3 regions of the Streptomyces kanamyceticus genome follow, and region 3 is predicted to be linked to each of the others. Evidence: predicted binding sites of a transcription regulator. Region 3 holds the regulator's gene; each other region holds the start of a gene.
What was found. The regulator HspR, encoded in region 3, represses chaperone genes until heat shock. The targets are predictions, from matches to a motif close to TTGAGNNNNNNNNNCTCAA.
Positions count from the first base shown of each region.

Region 1: a site for HspR is predicted at 1,711-1,729, ahead of lon (endopeptidase La). Genes of this name have one in related genera too.
Region 2: a site for HspR is predicted at 2,050-2,068, ahead of dnaK (molecular chaperone DnaK). Genes of this name have one in related genera too.

Region 1 is NZ_CP023699.1:3,462,404-3,465,641, forward strand. Features, by position in the region: gene lon (endopeptidase La) at 1-1,688, opposite strand, end outside; gene CP970_RS45960 (RNA polymerase sigma factor) at 1,818-2,747, shown strand; gene CP970_RS13940 (hypothetical protein) at 2,744-3,154, shown strand; gene CP970_RS13945 (rhomboid-like protein) at 3,112-3,238, opposite strand, start outside.
Region 2 is NZ_CP023699.1:1,508,086-1,511,323, forward strand. Features, by position in the region: gene narI (respiratory nitrate reductase subunit gamma) at 1-28, shown strand, start outside; gene dnaK (molecular chaperone DnaK) at 118-1,980, opposite strand; gene CP970_RS05665 (OsmC family protein) at 2,131-2,556, opposite strand; gene CP970_RS05670 (DUF6345 domain-containing protein) at 2,875-3,238, shown strand, end outside.
Region 3 is NZ_CP023699.1:4,831,094-4,834,331, reverse strand. Features, by position in the region: gene grpE (nucleotide exchange factor GrpE) at 1-566, shown strand, start outside; gene dnaJ (molecular chaperone DnaJ) at 615-1,808, shown strand; gene CP970_RS20365 (heat shock protein transcriptional repressor HspR) at 1,810-2,274, shown strand; gene CP970_RS20360 (hypothetical protein) at 2,396-2,944, shown strand; gene CP970_RS20355 (DUF397 domain-containing protein) at 2,925-3,110, opposite strand; gene CP970_RS20350 (DUF397 domain-containing protein) at 3,107-3,238, opposite strand, start outside.

The DNA of each region.
Region 1 (3,238 bases), 1.4 Mb from region 3:
GCTTCGCGCGTGTACTCACCGGCGAGCTTGCGCAGCGCGCCCTCGTCGAGGACCACCTCGTCCTTGTCCAGGCCCGCCCGCTCCAGCTGGCGCGTGAGCAGGTGGTCGCGGGCGATGACGACCTTCTCGTCCTCGGTGTAGCCGTCGAGCCTGACCAGCTCCATGCGGTCGAGCAGAGCCTCGGGGATGGCCTCCAGGACATTCGCCGTGGCGAGGAAGACGACGTCGCTGAGGTCGAGTTCGACCTCCAGGTAGTGGTCGCGGAACGTGTGGTTCTGCGCCGGGTCGAGCACTTCGAGGAGGGCGGCGGCCGGGTCGCCCCGGAAGTCGGAGCCCACCTTGTCGATCTCGTCCAGGAGCACGACCGGGTTCATCGACCCGGCCTCCTTGATGGCCCGCACGATGCGCCCGGGCAGCGCCCCGACGTACGTACGGCGGTGGCCGCGGATCTCCGCCTCGTCGCGTACGCCGCCGAGCGCGACCCGCACGAACTTGCGGCCCATGGCGTGCGCCACGGACTCGCCGAGCGAGGTCTTGCCGACGCCGGGCGGGCCCACCAGGGCGAGCACCGCGCCGCCGCGGCGGCCGCCGACGACGCCGAGGCCGCGATCGGAGCGGCGCTTGCGCACCGCGAGGTACTCGGTGATGCGCTCCTTCACGTCCTGAAGCCCGGAGTGCTCGGCGTCGAGGATCTCCTGGGCGCCCTTGATGTCGTACTCGTCCTCGGTGCGCTCGTTCCAGGGCAGTTCCAGGACGGTGTCCAGCCAGGTCCTGATCCAGGAGCCCTCGGGCGACTGGTCGCTGGAGCGCTCCAGCTTGTCGACCTCCTTGAGGGCGGCCTCGCGGACCTTCTCGGGCAGGTCCGCGGCCTCGACGCGGGCGCGGTAGTCGTCGGACTCCTCACCCTCCTGCTCGCCGTTGATCTCGCGCAGTTCCTTGCGCACGGCGTCCAGCTGGCGACGGAGCAGGAACTCGCGCTGCTGCTTGTCCACGCCCTCCTGGACGTCCTTGGCGATGGTCTCGGCGACGTCCTGCTCGGCGAGGTGCTCGCGCAGCTGCGCGGTGGCGAGCTTGAGCCGGGCGACCGCGTCCTCGGTCTCCAGGAGTTCGATCTTCTGCTGCGTGGTCAGGAACGGCGAGTAGCCGGAGTTGTCGGCGAGCGCGGAGACGTCGTCGATCTGCGTGACGCGGTCGACGACCTGCCAGGCGCCGCGCTTCTTCAGCCAGCTGGTGGCGAGCGCCTTGTACTCCGTGACGAGTTCGGTGACGGCGCCGGGGGTGGGGCCTCCCCTGCTCGAACGGAGTTGAGAGCTTGGGGAAGGCTCGGGGACCGAGTCGTCGAGCCGCAGGCCCTCCACCCAGAGGGCCGCGCCGGGCCCCGTCGTACCCGCGCCGATGCGGACGCGGCCGCGGCCGCGGATGAGGGCGCCCGGGTCACCGTCCGAGAGCCTGCCCACCTGCTCGACGGTGCCGAGCACGCCGGTCGACGCGTACGTGCCGTCGATGCGCGGAACAAGCAGCACCTTCGGCTTGCTGTCGCCACTGGACCTCGCGGCCGCCTGGGCCGCCTCCACGGCGGCTCGTACGTCGGCGTCGGACAGGTCGAACGGCACCACCATGCCGGGCAGGACGACCTCGTCGTCCAGCGGAAGCACGGGCAGAGTGAGCGGTGTGGACGTCGAAGCCATGATCTCCCCTTCGGCACTCAAGTTGAGCTGTATCGACTCAATGCTTATGAGCTTCGGGATGTTCCCCGGGGCGTGTTCGCTCTGAGCGATCAGGAAACCGGTGAGCGGCGTACGCCCGATAGAGAGGGCGTGAGACTGTTCCGCCCCATGGGGGCCGCCCCGGACGACGACGGGGCGCTGCTGCGGTCCGTCGCCGACGAGGACGCGGATGCGCTGGCCGCGCTGTACGACCGGCACGCCGGCTGGCTGCACGCGCGGCTCGCACGGCGCTGCGGCGACCCCGACGTCGTACGCGAAGTACTGCAGGACACCTTCATGACCGTGTGGCGCTCGGCCGGTTCGCACCGGGGCCGCGAGGCGGGCGGCTGGCTGTGGGTGATCGCGGCGCGCACAGCCGAGGACGCCCGTGATCGCCACCGGCCCCCTGACGGAGACCGCCCCGTCCGCGGAGGAACACGTCGGGCTGGAGTACGCGGACGTGGCCCTGGCCCTCGCCCCGTTCGCGGCGGCGGCCTGCGCGGCGGCGCTCCTGGTGCACACCGGCGACGGCGTGTGGCGCCCCGATCCGGCGCGGCCGCCCTCGTCTGCGACGACGGCACCCCGCAGGTGAGCGCGGCGCTGACGGATCTGCGGACGAAGCTGCGCGGGGTGCCGGAGCGGCTGGTCGGCGGGCCCTCGCGGCAGGGGGAAGACAGTCGGTGGGAGCCCGGCCCCGGCGGTGGGCCCGGCACCACGGGGCGCCTCGCGGACCTGGAGCCCGCCGTCGTGCGCGACCGGCTCGTCGACCCCGCCTCGTACGCGAACGCGGTGGCCGGTGAGCTGCTGGCCGCGGACTGTCCGGCCCGCGCCACCGAGGGCGCGGACGCGGAGCGGGCGACCGCCGTCAACGACGCGGTGCTCCAGTGGCTCGCGCCGTCGCCGTCCTTCGCGTACTACGGGCCGCGAGCGGAGCGGCGGTTTCGGCGGATCGAGGCCCTGACGACAGCGGAGCGCACCGCGTACCTGACGGAGTACTTCGCTGCCGGTCCCTGCGCCCCGAAGGAGGTCCCGTCCCCGTGAATCTCCTCCTGAACCGTTCCGGCAGCCTCCTGCACGCCAGGGCGCGGACCCTGCCCCTCACCCTCGCGAGCCACGGCGGCACCGTCCGGGTCCCCGTCGTCGTGCTCGGCCCGCTCCTCGCCGCCTCGGCGATCGGCGTCGGGCTGCGGAACGTGCTCGGGGACGTGGGGCTCGTGGCCGGGGCCGCCGCGCTGATCGGGGCGCGGCTGAGCTGGCTACCGGTGCTGGCGTACGGCAGTGCGGTCTACCTCGCGGCGCCCGACCCCGGGGGTGCCGCCGCGCTCTGGGCCTGGCTGATGCAGCCGGGGCCGCAGGGCGCGTCGTGGGCGGTGGCCTGCGGCCTCTTCGTCTGCGGCGGTGCGCTCTACGTCCGGTGCGGGGCGCGGCCCGAAGGACCCCGGGACTGACGCCCGCGGCCGAGCAGCGGCCAGGTGGCCACGCCGATCAGGAGCGCCAGGAGGTGGCCCCAGTTCGTCATCGGGTCGGCGAAC
Region 2 (3,238 bases), 3.3 Mb from region 3:
GCGGGGGTGGGAGCGGACCGGTTCATGACGCGTCGCCTGCGGGTGCTTCGTGGCTGAGCGCGCCCACGCGGCGGAGCCGCACATGTCACGGCCCCGCGCCCCTTACGGGGCGCCCCCCTACGCCCCGCCCTTCTCGTTCTTGTCGTCCTCGTCCACGATCTCCGCGTCCACCACGCCCTCCTCGGCCGCGGGCTCCGAGGCTGTCCGTTCTTGCGAGGCGCCCCCGCCAGAGTTCGCGTACATCGCCTGGCCCATCTTCTGGCTGACCGAGGCGAGCTTCTCGGCGCCCGTGCGCAGGGCCGCGGTGTCCTCCGCCCGGTTCTTCAGGAGGTCCTTCAACTCCGCCGCGGCCGCCTCCACTTCGGTCTTCGTGTCGGCGGGGATCCGCTCTTCGTTGTCGCGCAGGAAGCGTTCGGTCTGGTAGACGAGCTGCTCCGCCTGGTTGCGGGTCTCCGCGGCCTCGCGGCGCCTGCGGTCCTCCTCCGCGTGTTCCTCGGCCTCGCGGACCATGCGGTTGATGTCGTCCTTGGGCAGCGCGGAACCGCCGGTCACCGTCATGCGCTGCTCGCGCCCGGTGGCCTCGTCCTTCGCGGACACGTGCATGATTCCGTTGGCGTCGATGTCGAAGGTGACCTCGATCTTGGGGACGCCGCGCGGGGCGGGCGGCAGTCCGGTGAGGTCGAAGACGCCGAGCTTCTTGTTGTACGCGGCGATCTCCCGCTCGCCCTGGAAGACCTGGATGCCCACCGACGGCTGGTTGTCCTCGGCGGTCGAGAAGGTCTCCGAACGCTTGGTGGGGATCGTGGTGTTGCGCTCGATGAGCTTGGTCATGATGCCGCCCTTGGTCTCGATGCCCAGGGACAGCGGGGTCACGTCGAGCAGCAGCACGTCCTTCACGTCGCCGCGGATCACCCCGGCCTGCAAGGCCGCGCCGAGTGCCACCACCTCGTCGGGGTTGACGCCCTTGTGCGGGTCCTTGCCGGTGAGCTCCCTGACCAGCTCGCTCACCGCGGGCATCCGCGTGGAGCCGCCCACCAGGATCACGTGGTCGACCGCGGACAGCTTGACGCCCGCGTCCTTGACCGCCTGGTGGAAGGGCTGCTTGCAGCGGTCGAGCAAGTCCGAGGTGAGCTCCTGGAACTGAGCGCGCGTCAGTTTTTCGGCCAGGTGCAGCGGTCCGTCCGCGGATGCGGTGATGTAGGGCAGGTTGATGTCCGTCTCGCTCGACGAGGACAGCTCGATCTTCGCCTTCTCCGCGCCCTCGCGCAGGCGTTGGAGCGCCATCTTGTCCTTGGCGAGGTCCACGCCGTGGCCGTTCTTGAACTGCCGCACCAGGTGCTCGACGATCCGCTGGTCCCAGTCGTCGCCGCCGAGCTGGGTGTCGCCGTTGGTGGCCTTGACCTCGATGACGCCGTCGCCCATCTCCAGGAGGGAGACGTCGAAGGTGCCGCCGCCGAGGTCGAAGACGAGCACGGTCTGGTCGTCGCCCTTGTCCAGGCCGTACGCGAGGGCCGCGGCCGTCGGCTCGTTGATGATGCGCAGGACCTTCAGGCCCGCGATCTCACCGGCCTCCTTGGTGGCCTGGCGTTGGGTGTCGTCGAAGTACGCGGGCACGGTGACCACCGCGTCGGTGACGTCTTCCCCCAGGTAGGACTCGGCGTCGCGCTTGAGCTTCTGCAGGACGCGCGCGGACAGCTCCTGCGCGGTGTAGCGGGTGCCGTCCACGGAGCCGCTCTCCGGGAAGCGCCAACCGCCGTCGCCCATGTGGCGTTTGACGGAGCGCGCGGTCCGCTCCACGTTCGTGACCGCCTGCCGCTTGGCGACCTCGCCCACCAGAACGTCGCCGCTCTTCGCGAACGCCACGACCGACGGCGTGGTGCGCGCGCCCTCCGCGTTGACGACGACGGTGGGCTCACCGCCCTCCAGCACGGCCACCACTGAGTTCGTCGTCCCGAGATCGATCCCGACCGCACGTGCCATGGTCCAGTCCCTTCCGCCGCGAGCCCAAGTCCCCCGAATCCAGGTCTACTCCGTCCTCCATCACAAAACTTGAGCGGGCTCTTGTCAACCCCCGGACATGGCGATGCCGCCGCCCCGATCGGGACGGCGGCATCGCCGACAGGCGTCGCGTCAGGCCAACTTGGCCGAAAGCGTGATGGTCGTACCCGTGAGCGCCTGGCTCACCGGGCAGTTGGCCTTGGCGTCCTCGGCTGCCGAGGTGAAGGCGGCCTCGTCGAGACCCGGCACGGTGCCCTCGACGGTGAGGTGGATGCCGGTGATGCCGGTGCCCGGCTGGAAGGTCACGTCGGCGGAGGTGGTGAGCCGGGTGGGCGGGGTGCCCGCACCGGTCAGGCCGTGCGACAGGGCCATGGAGAAGCAGCTGGAGTGCGCGGCCGCGATCAGCTCCTCCGGGCTGGTCTTGCCGTTCGCCTCCTCGGCGCGCGACGGCCAGGACACCGCCTGCTCCCCGATGCCCGAGGAGTCGAAGGTGACGGTGCCCGAACCCTCCGTCAGCGAGCCTTCCCAGACCGTGTGCGCGGAGCGCGTGGTTGCCACGATGCAGTTCCCTTCAGTGCGGTTCCGTGATCGGAACTTGCGTGGCCACCATCCGATCACACTCCGGATGAAAACGGGCCGCGCGGGGCGGAGCGGGCGCCCGGAGGTGTTCGAGCGGGGCGCGCAGGTACGCGTCGGCCGATACGAACAAGTTGTGTCGACCCAAGCGCCAAAGGTGCCTCCGAGGTGCGGGAACACACCTGTGGCAGGCGCCCTATGGCTGGAATGACAACTGGGCAAGGCGCGTCGAAGGTGACACTTTTTTGGCCCCCTCGCGCACGGAACGAGGAGATCCTCTCAGGGGGTATGGCCATGCGCATGAACTATTCGGACCGCGGTCCTTCTCCGCTCGAACCGGAGAAGCCCGGTGCGGCGGGCGACCGCGACTCGACCTTCGGCTGGTGGGGTGCCTTCAGCATCCAGAAGTTCGTCAACCAGGCGACGCTCTACCACACGCACGAGGATGCCACCGGCTGGCTGGCGTACCTCCAGCAGTTCTACGACCGCAACTTCTGGTTCGCCGACGGCGGCGCGCAGGTGTGGGCGTACGAAGAGACGTACGACAACTGGCAGGACCGCTACGGCATGGACGCGGTGTGCGCCGTGTACCACTCGGGGCACGGCGGCATGGACGGCAACGGCGTCTTCTTCGCGCCACTCGGCGCCGTCTGGGACGGCCGCA
Region 3 (3,238 bases):
ACGCTGAAAGCAAGACGTCCGCGCAGGACGTGGGCCTGACCGCCCAGCTGGACCAGGTGCGCACCGCGCTCAACGAGCGCACGGCGGACCTCCAGCGGCTGCAGGCCGAGTACCAGAACTACCGCCGTCGGGTGGAGCGGGACAAGGTCACCGTCAAGGAGATCGCCGCGGCGAACCTCCTGGGTGAGCTGCTCCCGACCCTCGACGACGTCGGCCGGGCCCGTGAGCACGGCGAGCTGGTGGGCGGGTTCAAGTCGGTGGCGGAGTCCCTGGAGACCGTCGTCGCCAAGCTGGGCCTGCAGCAGTTCGGCAAGGAGGGCGAGCCCTTCGACCCGACGATCCACGAAGCCCTGATGCATTCGTACGCGCCGGACGTCACAGAGACGACCTGCGTGGCGATCCTGCAGCCCGGGTATCGGATCGGCGAGCGCACCATCCGCCCCGCGCGGGTGGCCGTGGCCGAGCCGCAGCCGGGTGCGCAGACGGTCAAGGGCGAGACGGTCGACGCCGACGCCGAGCAGGCGGAGGCACCGGACAAGGACAACGGTGGCCCGGACGAGGGCTGACGTTGCACTGACCAGAGTTGCACTGACCAGAGAGGAGGGACGTCGGGGATGAGCACCAAGGACTTCATCGAGAAGGACTACTACAAGGTCCTCGGCGTCCCCAAGGACGCCACCGAAGCCGAGATCAAGAAGGCGTACCGGAAGCTCGCCCGCGAGAACCACCCGGACGCCAACAAGGGCAACGCCAAGGCGGAGGAGCGCTTCAAGGAGATCTCCGAGGCGAACGACATCCTCGGTGACCCCAAGAAGCGCAAGGAGTACGACGAAGCGCGTGCTCTCTTCGGCAACGGCGGATTCCGGCCGGGTCCCGGAGCCGGCGGCGGTTCGTTCAACTTCGACCTGGGCGACCTCTTCGGAGGCAACGCCCCGGGCGGCGGTGGAGCGGCCGCCGGTGGTTTCGGGGGCGGTCTCGGTGACGTCTTCGGGGGCCTGTTCAACCGCGGCGGCGGAGGTGCCGGGACCGGCACGCGTACGCAGCCGAGGCGCGGCCAGGACATCGAGTCCGAGGTCACGCTGAACTTCACGGAGGCGGTGGACGGCGCGACGGTGCCGCTCCGCATGTCCTCCCAGGCGCCCTGCAAGGCGTGCTCGGGCACCGGCGACAAGAACGGCACGCCGCGCGTGTGCCCGACGTGCGTCGGCACCGGCCAGGTCTCGCGGGGTGGCGGCGGAGGGTTCTCCCTCACCGACCCGTGCGTGGACTGCAAGGGTCGCGGGCTCATCGCCCAGGACGCGTGCGAGGTCTGCGGCGGCTCGGGCCGCGCCAAGTCGTCCCGCACGATGCAGGTGCGGATCCCGGCAGGCGTCTCGGACGGGCAGCGCATCCGCCTTCGCGGCAAGGGCGCACCCGGCGAACGGGGCGGCCCGGCGGGCGACCTGTACGTGGTCGTGCACGTGGAGGCCCACCCGGTCTTCGGCCGCAAGGGCGACAACCTCACGGTCACGGTTCCCGTGACGTACGCGGAGGCCGCGCTGGGCGGCGAGGTCAAGGTGCCCACCCTGGGCGGCCCGCCGGTCACGCTGAAGCTGCCCCCGGGCACGCCCAACGGTCGTACGATGCGGGCGCGTGGCAAGGGAGCGGTCCGCAAGGACGGCACCCGCGGCGACCTGCTCGTGACGGTGGACGTCGTGGTACCGACCTCGCTGTCCGACGGCGCGAAGGAAGCACTGGAGTCCTACCGCAAGGCGACTGCGGGCGACGATCCGCGGGCAGAACTGTTCAAGGCCGCGAAGGGAGCATGAGATGGACGGCCGTCGTCGACAGTCCGGATTCAGTAGGGCGTATCAGCTCACCGACGAGACGCCGGTGTACGTCATCTCGGTGGCCGCCCAGCTGAGCGGCCTCCATCCCCAGACCCTCCGCCAGTACGACCGCCTGGGCCTGGTCTCCCCGGACCGCACCGCGGGCCGGGGCAGGCGCTACTCCGCCCGCGACATCGAGCTGCTGCGCACCGTCCAGCAGCTGTCGCAGGAGGAGGGCATCAACCTCGCCGGCATCAAGCGCATCATCGAGCTGGAGAACCAGGTCGCCGCGCTTCAGTCACGCGTCGCGGAACTGTCCGCGGCCGTGGAGGGAGCCGCCGCCACGATGCAGCAACGTGAGGCGGCGGTGCATGCGTCGTACCGCCGCGACCTGGTTCCTTACCAGGACGTTCAGCAGGCGAGTGCGTTGGTGGTGTGGCGGCCCAAGCGGTCGTCGGAGCAGTAGGTTTCGTAATCTTGGGTTTCGTGATCTTGGGTTTCGTAGGCTTGAAGTAGGGGCCGGAGGGTGACCACCCTCCGGCCCCTGTTCTGCGTGTTGTCCGCTGTGTGGGGGAGTTGAGCTGGCCATGGCCATGGTGGGGCTGTTCTGGATCGCCGAGGGCGACGTGTACGTGGGCGCGAAGCCGGCGGGGCTGGCGCCCGGGGTACGGCTCTCCCCGGAGGGCGTCACGGCGCTCGGCGACAAGCAGTCGGCGTTCTGGCTCTGGGACGACATCCATGAACTGACGGTCGAGAACGTCCCCGTGAAGTCCCTCAAGCTCCACCTGGGCACGATGGTCGACATGGCGCTGACGCTGGGCCTGGGCGGGGATGACGAGGCGCCGACGGTGACGGTGCGTATGCGTATGCGTACGGGGACGGCTGACGCGGAGGTGGACGCCGACGCCGACGCCTACGTCGAGCTGACGGCGTACACGGCGGCGGCGTCGGGTTACTCCCAGACGGAGTACGACCTGTCGCGGGCGCTGCTCTCCAGGATGACGGAGGGGGCGGCGACGTTGCACACGACGCTGGCGGAGATGGCGCGGTGGGGGCGGGCGCACGAGGGGGGATCGCCTCGGGCGGGGGAGCGGGAGGCGTTGCTCAGGGAGTGGGTCAGCGCGGCTGACGTTTGAGGTGCTCCAGGAGGGCGGTCAGTTGGGCGGGGGCGGTGGCCAGGATGGTGCGGGGGGTGTCGCTTTCGCGTAGGCGGATCGTTCCGTCTGCGGTGGTGGCTATGTAGACGCAGTTCGCCTGGTCCTCGCTGAACGAGGACTTCTGCCAGGTGAGTTGGGGTGTCACCAGTTTTCCCCAGCGGGGTGGCCGTGTGCGCGCCTTGTGTGACTCAGGAGGGCGGCCAGCGTGCGCGGCGTTGTGCTCAGGATGGTGCTCGGGGTGTCGCTTTCGCGGAGGCGGATCGTTCCGTCTGC